DNA from 2 places in the Paenibacillus sp. 11B genome. Region 1 is predicted to be linked to the other one. Evidence: riboswitches for the same ligand, from Rfam matches in the RefSeq annotation. Region 1 holds a riboswitch; the other holds the start of a gene.
The links. A riboswitch is a leader RNA that binds a small molecule or an ion and turns the genes downstream of it on or off. The one in region 1 is predicted to bind glycine.

Region 1 (4,366 bases):
TCGCAGCTACGGCTACCCCTGCAAACATGCCAAGATATCCACCCTTAGGTGTTAACAAAGAGTAAGCAATGATACTACCCGGTGACGGTGCTGAAACCAAACCAGCTCCTGTCAGCATAAAAGTCAATGTACCCGCTACACCACCAGCCATCGCAGCCAGAATCAGTATCGGTCTCATCAGAATGTAAGGGAAATAAATCTCGTGAATCCCGCCAAAGAAATGGATAATTACAGCACCTGGAGCGGAAGATTTAGCTGATCCCCGACCAAAGAAGCAGTAGGCCAGCAAAATGCCAAGTCCAGGTCCCGGATTGGATTCAAGCATGAATAATACGGATTGTCCCAGTTCTCTTGCCTGATCCGTACCAATCGGTGTCAGAATCCCATGGTTGATGGCATTGTTCAGGAATAATACTTTTCCTGGCTCAATGATCAAGTTGACCAGCGGGAGAAGACCAGCATTCATCAAGGTTTCTACCCCAGCCGATAACACCTTGCTAATCGCTTCAACGAAAGGCCCGATACCTTTAAGCGCTAGAAGGGCCAAAATCCCACCAATAATACCAGCGGAGAAGTTGTTAACGAGCATCTCAAACCCGGATTTAATTTTGCCATCGACAGCCTTGTCAAATTTCTTAATGACCCAGGCTCCCAACGGTCCCGCAATCATGGCACCAAGAAACATGGGGATGTCACTGCCGACAATAACCCCGATGGTCATAATCGCACCGACTACACCACCACGTTGGCCGTGTACCATCGTACCGCCTGTGTAACCGATAAGTAACGGCAGCAAATATTTGATCATTGGATCAACCAACAATGCAAAATCTGCGTTAGGGAACCATCCTTTTGGAATGAACAATGCCGTAATTAAACCCCAGGCGATAAATGCACCCATGTTCGGCATAACCATACCACTCAGGAAACGTCCAAACTTCTGAACGCCGACCCGTATTCCTCCGCTTTTTCCGGACTTTGCGTCCACTGAACTCATACTAAAAACCTCCTCAACATATTAAACCTTAATTCCACTGAATTTTGACACGATGATCCAGACGAACGAAGGTACAAATCTGTAATAAATCTTAATTTCACAACCATATCGTAAATGAAAACGGTATCTTCTACAACGAAATGAAAACCTACTTCCGTCATGAACGTTGATGACAAGATTTAAATTTGAAGGATTGTCCCATTTTGAACCTTGTATAAGGAATGGAACCTGTTATTCCCTTTCCTGTATCATACCCACGAATTACCCCATTTTAATGACAAATAAAATTGTAAATTTATTCAATTTTAATGAGCAGTTTCTATCTCATTCAGGATTGATGATGAAACACGTTAGGGTGTTATTCATTTCATTCAAATAATCTGAAATACTCTAATAACAACGGCAAAAAGCGCAATTGCTCAGCCCGTTACAGGTGAGACAATTGCGCCTAAGTATTCTCCGGATTAGCAGGATTACCATCCGGATCTATAATCAATCGATTCATTCTTTTTAAGTTAAACGGCATTTGGCCTGAGGCTGAAATTCAGTCTCCAGCGGAAAATGCAACCCTAGTTTTATTCCGTATGTTTACGATACGCATCCGCATTCATCAATGTGGACAGTGCTGCTGTCAAATCGCCCTCAACACGGATTTCGATCATCCAGCCTTCTTCATATGGAGAGTTATTAACTAGCTCCGGGGAATCCTGCAATGCCTCATTTACAGCAACAATTGTTCCACTTACAGGAGAAAACAAATCCGAAACGGTTTTGACGGATTCAATTGTTCCAATGCTGTCTTCCGCCTTTACATCCGATTCAAGGTCAGGCAATTCTACAAACACAATGTCACCCAGCTGATGCTGCGCGAATTCGGTAATGCCAATACGTACGGTATCCTCCCCTACGGTCTGCACCCATTCGTGCTCTTCACTGTACAGGAAATCACTTTTTAATTCGCTCATCGATATCCGCCTCGCTTTTCATTAATGAGTGCATGCGCTTCTTTGACCTTAACCTTTTTCCCAAAACATAGCGTATGATATTTTAGATTCAAATGTCAAGATACCTTACAATTTATTTGACTTTCTTCCTTATATGCCTGTAACTCCATTGGGCTCTCTCTACATATAATGGTGAATATTAGAAAAGTAAGCGTGCTCTTTAAAAATATACGAACATTACAGAATCATATTGAAATATCATTCGGATTTTTTGTTGATTTCTATGATATCGTTCTTGACATCAATAGTCGATTCAGGCTTTAATGAGAGTAGTAAATATGTTTGTTGGTCTATGCATTACCCGCGGATGAATGTAAAGGGAGAGATTACCCTTGACACCCGAATCAGGGTGTACATGCGGTAACGCCGAAGGAGTAAACCACCGACAAGCGGGAGGTGAATCTCTCAGGCAAAAGGACTTTTACGGGACGCAACTCTGGAGAGCATCTATTCGCCCTGTGTGGGCGTTAGGATCACCCAAGGGGAAACCTGCTGCATCATGCGGCGGGGTAACTCTCAGGTACCAAGGACAGAGCCTAAGAATACAGCGTGCTTCTGGCATGCCGGTTCTTTGGCCTGTCCTTTTCCTTTTTCCCAAAAAAACGAAAACAGGTTATAGAGCGGCGCTGCCTATAGCGTCCTTACCTTACTTTTATAATTAAATGTTGATGCCAGATTCATTGATCCACGGTTAGACACTCGGCCGGTTGACGGCCCATGACGAGGTGATTGGATGTCCGATTTGCTTAGAACCCCACTCTTTCCACTCTATCAGCAGTATGAAGGCGTACGATGCATTGATTTTGGTGGCTGGGAGCTCCCGGTACAATTCAGCGGAATTCAGAAAGAGCATGAAGCGGTACGAGAACGTGCCGGATTATTTGATGTATCCCACATGGGTGAATTCACCGTACAAGGTGAACACGCGGAAGCTTTTTTACAGCACATGACGACCAATGATGTAACAACACTCGTTCCCGGTCAGGCTCAATACACGTTAATGTGTTATCCGGATGGCGGCGTGGTCGATGATCTGTTGATCTATAAACTGAAAGACCAGCATTATTTGCTGGTGGTTAATGCCTCCAACATCGACAAGGACTGGTCATGGCTGCAGCAGCACATGTCGCCAGGCGTAACGATGACTAATGATTCCGAACAAACGGCGCTGCTTGCCCTGCAAGGCCCACTTGCTGTGGATATTCTCGCAAAGGTGACAGACACTGATGTGTCTTCGATTGAGCCTTTCCGTTTTGTACCGAATGCAAAGGTATGTGGCGTTACTTTACTGTTATCCCGCACCGGATATACGGGTGAAGACGGATTTGAGCTCTATGTTCCTGCCGAACAGGCCGCTGTGGTCTGGAACGGATTGATGCAGGCGGGAGAAGGTTACGGACTCGTTCCGACCGGACTGGGTGCCCGGGATACGCTGCGCTTTGAAGCCAAGCTTCCCCTGTATGGACAGGAGCTGTCTGCAACCATCTCGCCGCTGGAGGCTGGCGTTGGCATGTTTGTGAAGCTGAATGCCGGGCCGTTTATCGGACATGAAGCCTTGTTGCAGCAAAAAAATGATGGGCCTGCCCGCAAGCTGGTCGGCATCGAAGTGCTGGAGCGTGGTATTCCCCGCCCCCATTATCCGATATACGCCGAAGGCGTACAGATTGGTGAAGTAACCACAGGCACCCAATCCCCTACGCTAAAACGCAATCTGGGGCTGGCCTTGATTGACAGCAAATATGCTGCACTGGGTACCCCGCTGGAGATTGAGATTCGTGACAAGAAACTGAAAGCCGAGGTCGTGAAGACCCCTTTTCATAAACGGACACGTGCGCCAAAGACACCTACTCAAGGAGCTGATCAAGCATGAGCAAGCACCGCTATATTCCCATGACCGAGCAGGATCAGAGTGCCATGCTGGCAACCATCGGTGTGGAAACAATTGAGGATCTGTTCCATGACATTCCACAGGAGATTCGCTATCAGGGTGAACTGCCTGTTTCCTCCAAACTGGATGAATATGCACTCACACGTCATATGTCAAAGCAAGCGGGAGCCAATGCCAACTTCGAGACACACGCCAGTTTCCTGGGTGCAGGCATTTATGATCACCACGTTCCTTCCGTCATTAATCATGTCATCTCCCGTTCCGAGTTTTATACTGCCTATACTCCTTATCAACCCGAGATCAGCCAGGGAGAATTACAGGCGATTTTCGAGTTTCAATCCTACATCTGTGAGTTAACAGGCATGGCTGTAGCCAATGCCAGCATGTACGATGGCGCGACTGCATTCGCAGAAGCAGGCAATCTTGCCGCAGCGGCAACCCGCCGCAAACAGCTGATTGTGTCACGTACCGTGCATC
Region 2 (4,366 bases), on a different contig from region 1:
GCGCGACGAATAGAAAAGATAAGGTAATCAACAACTGAAATAGCCATAACATCCACCATCCATCCGCTGATGATACACCCATAACATGCATCATCCCGGCTCCAACGAGCGATACGATAAATGCAGCACCCAGGTTGATGATATTGCGTGCCCAGAAACGCTCCCATTTCCCCGCCTTGCTACTTAGTTCTCCAGACACTTTTTGCAGATTCATACCAAGCAGCATCGCACCTGTAAACGTAGCCGTCACAATCAGCATCGGCACCATCGAAAAGGCAAAGTTTTGAACTGGATTCAGCCGTTCCACTTCTGCCTCCACCCGGGAAGATAACCCCAGCGCCAGCGCATTTGCCTGATCGGAAGCCATACCCGATTGATCCAGCACTCCACGAATGCCATTTTGCTGTACTTCACGGTTCAACGTCGCTGTAACTTGTGCGGATACGTTCTGCATCACACTTTTCACGGTAGCTACGTTGGATTCATTCATCACATACTTCACCTTCACCGGTTGCGATAAATCTCCCGCCTGCTGCATGAAACCCGATGGAATCTCAATAATCATGTATACATCCCTGTCGGTTAACAGCTGTCTGGCTTCTTCCATCGATGCGGATGGTTTGATCACAAAGCCAAGTCCCGCTGCAAGAGACTTCGCTACAGGCTCAGCCGCGGCCCCATCTTCATTCACAATGGTCACCGCAAGCTGAGTCATCCGTGCATTAACCTGATCATACCCACTAAGCCAAATGGTATTAAAAAAAACCTGGAATAATACGGCCGTAATCAACCCGACAATCGTAGCTCCATTTTTCATAAACAGAAGACTCGTTTGAAAAACACGTTTCATCTTATTCATCTCCTTAGGTTGTATTACGTTATTTAGCTTTTCTATATATCATATTGATATATGTCAGTTAATAATATATCTAATCGATATATAAACGTCAATACCTATTTATTTTTTTCTTTGTTGGAACAGCAAAAAAGCCGATACGCCTCTTCATCAGGAAGAATTCGTATCGGCTTTCATATCAAGATGGGAGCAGCATCGACGTTTATGATCCAGACTCCGAGTTAATTCAGTTCATGTTCGTTCATGGTTGTCATGCCTTAGGTTCAGGTTTGTTTTCAGCAGGGGACTCAGACTCTGCTTCAACTTCAGGCTCTGCACGCTTCGCCTTCGGTTTGGCGAGCTTCTCCATCATTTTCCGTCCCGTTGGTGTTTGAGCCAGCCCACCTTGGGCCGTTTCACGGTGCCTGCTTGGCATGGCACTGCCTACTTCCAGCATGACATCAATGACTTCGTCAGACGGAATGGCACTTCGTACCCCGGCCAGCGCCATGTCGGCCGCAGCCAACGCGGTTACGGCACCCAGTCCGTTACGGATGATGCACGGAATTTCCACGAGGCCTGCGACGGGATCGCAGATAAGGCCCAATGTGTTTTTTAACGCAAGACCTACTGCATGAACCACTTGCTCCGGCGTCCCTCCACGCAGCTCCACCATCGCTCCAGCGGCCATGCCGATGGCAGAACCCACTTCAGCCTGACAGCCGCCCTCGGCACCGGAAATAAATGAATTGTTGGCAATGACATAACCGATCGCTCCCGCACAGAACAGACCGTTCACCAGATGCTCGTCACTCCAGCCAAAACGCTCCTGGGAGCTGATAAATACACCTGGAATGATACCACAGGAACCGGCTGTCGGTGTCGCTACGATTCGGCCCATGGATGCGTTCACTTCCGATACACAAAGGGCATACGCCATGGCTAGTGCAGATGCATCTCCAGAGCAAGTCTCGCCTTTACGAATGTACTCGGCCATTTTTTTGCCGTCTCCGCCAGTCAAGCCGCTGCGTGATGTCGTATCTTCTGTCAGCCCTTTGTGAACAGCTTCCTTCATCACCTGATAGTAATCCGACATCTGCCGCACAACATCCGCTTTCGGGATATTCGTCTCCTGAACCTGCTCTTCGATCATCAGCTCGGCAATGGTTTTGGACTCTGCTGTACAGATGGTATTCAGTTCATGTAGATGTTTAAACCGCATCCGGTTCGACCCCTCTCTTCAAATCAATCACGCGAATGTCCAGCATATGATCCAGCGACCGCAGACGGTTTAACATCTCAGGATTCGGCACACCATCCATCTCCATCGCCGTCAGTGCTTCACCATCCCGCGCTTTCCGATCCACTTGCATGTACCCGATGTTCACACCTGACGAACTGATTGTGGAGGTTACGGAGGCGAGCACCCCTGCTTTGTCCGAATGGCGCAGCACAAGTGTCGGAAACTCTCCGCTGATCTGTACACGAAAATCATTCAATGCATGTACCGATACACTACCACCACCAATGGAAGCACCGATTAGTGAACATTCGCGGTCTCCGTGCCATAACTCAATTTTGACCGTATTAGGATGAGGAGCAGGCAGACCACTTGTAAAAAACTCTACCTCCATACCCGCTTCCTCTGCATATTGCTCTGCATCCGGAATCCGTGGATCATCCGTCACATAATCAAGCAGGCCACCGATCAATGCGAGATCCGTACCATGCCCCTGATACGTATCGGCGAAGGAGCCGTACAGCGTTAATCGGGCACGTTCAGGCGTGCACCCCAACCACTGACGGGCAATTCGACCCAATCTTGCTGCTCCAGCCGTATGTGAACTTGATGGACCTGTCATGGACGGACCAATAATTGAAAAAACGTCTTTAAAACGCATCGCAAACCCTCCATTTATAATCGTCATTTTCATCCAGACCTACACCCATAATGTTCCTTTATTACTGAATGATGACATAAGAAAAGGACAGAAGAAGGCCTTAAGGCCCTCTCTCTGTCCTCGATACCTGAGAGTTTCATGATAAGAAGCGCGGCGGATTGATGCATGCCCTGTATTCACAGGTAATGTCCCCTGCACACCGTGCTGCTTGACCATATACCCCTTGGGTGGCGCATATCGCGCACTCTCCAGAGTTGCGTCCAACGATGGTACATTTACCTGAGAGATTAACCACTGCGCCGGGTGCGTAGCAGCTTGCTCCTTCGGTGCCCGACAGCTGCCTTTTTACTCGGCATGCCCAGGACTCTCCCGCTCGCTATCATTCGCTTGTATGGAACCATTCTGATCGTGTACCAGAACGATAATTGAAGTTTTTATTACTTTCTCATTAAGATTAATCGACCGGAAGATCAGTGTCAACAAACTTAACGATTTCTTTGTGAATATTTACTTTTTTCCATTTTATAAACAGGATGAACCAACGATTTGTAAACTTTTATCACATGAATGTGTTAATGCGTTTCATTTAGAAAGCGTATACATTTGTTTGTTTTCTATGAGCAATATCTGTGGTTAGTACTATCTATGTTAAGATCCACAGAACGGTTCGGGTATTCAGGCAACCATTATTCTGTACTAGAATTGCCGGATTTCTGCCTGTCACCCCACCATCGAGTTGGGCTTCGCCGGTTCATCATAAAACCTGCTTCGGGAAGGAAACATGCTCGTCACCCACAATCCCAACGCTGCCAGCACCATCACTCCAGATACAACCGTATATACCATACGAAGCGACAACTGCTCTGCCACCACGCCTGCAACCAAAATGGAAACCACCTGCAGCACGCTTAACCCCAATCCAAGTATACTGCTCACTCGGCCCATCAGACCGACAGGGATATTATTTTGATAAAAGGTAACCAGGCCCGTATTCGCCAGTGCCGAGCACAGACCGAGCAGAATAAAAGCAAACGCCGCCAGTTCAAACGAGAACGAACGGGCGAACAGGAAATAACCCAGTGCGACCAGAAGCACACCGCCACCCATCATGTGACGGATCGGCACATGTTTGGCGAACAGCCAAACCAGCATGGAGCCTGCCAAATAACCAATCCCGGTGATACTCATCAAAGCTCCGTACTGCGATTCAGGCAGGTTCATCACCTGACGGATAAACACCACTTCCTGGGCATCGAGCGACATGCCGACCACCAGAATGATCTGAAACAGGGCATATATACCGACCACGTAGCTCGACTTCCGGCTAAAGCTCAGTACAGCCCTCCAATCCTGGGCAATCAACCGAGGTGTCAGCCTGTTTCCCGTCCCTTGATTCTGTTCTCCAATGCCCAATTTGGGAAGAAACAATAGAATCACAGCAGAAGCAGCAAAGGAAACCGCATTGGCATAAATGGCTGCAGCCGGAGATAAATAAATCAGCATCACTCCCGCGACTGCCGGGCCGGTAATAAATGCACCTGAGCTGATTAAGGCTTGCAAAGAGTTGAAGCGCTTGCGCCGTTCAGCAGGTACCAGCCGGGTAATGTACACCTGAGAGGAAGGGACAAAT

Region 2: another riboswitch for glycine. It lies ahead of sdaAB (L-serine ammonia-lyase, iron-sulfur-dependent subunit beta); the one in region 1 lies ahead of gcvT (glycine cleavage system aminomethyltransferase GcvT).

What each region holds. Positions count from the first base shown of each region.
Region 1 covers NZ_JAUKNS010000001.1:1,783,415-1,787,780, forward strand. Annotated here, with positions in the region: gene Q0V21_RS07820 (PTS mannitol transporter subunit IIBC) at 1-997, opposite strand, end outside; gene gcvH (glycine cleavage system protein GcvH) at 1,573-1,962, opposite strand; glycine riboswitch at 2,309-2,432, shown strand; glycine riboswitch at 2,436-2,536, shown strand; gene gcvT (glycine cleavage system aminomethyltransferase GcvT) at 2,735-3,871, shown strand; gene gcvPA (aminomethyl-transferring glycine dehydrogenase subunit GcvPA) at 3,868-4,366, shown strand, end outside.
Region 2 covers NZ_JAUKNS010000009.1:133,220-137,585, forward strand. Annotated here, with positions in the region: gene Q0V21_RS29560 (YhgE/Pip domain-containing protein) at 1-850, opposite strand, end outside; gene sdaAA (L-serine ammonia-lyase, iron-sulfur-dependent, subunit alpha) at 1,107-2,057, opposite strand; gene sdaAB (L-serine ammonia-lyase, iron-sulfur-dependent subunit beta) at 2,047-2,736, opposite strand; glycine riboswitch at 2,849-2,990, opposite strand; glycine riboswitch at 2,995-3,118, opposite strand; gene Q0V21_RS29575 (MFS transporter) at 3,457-4,366, opposite strand, start outside.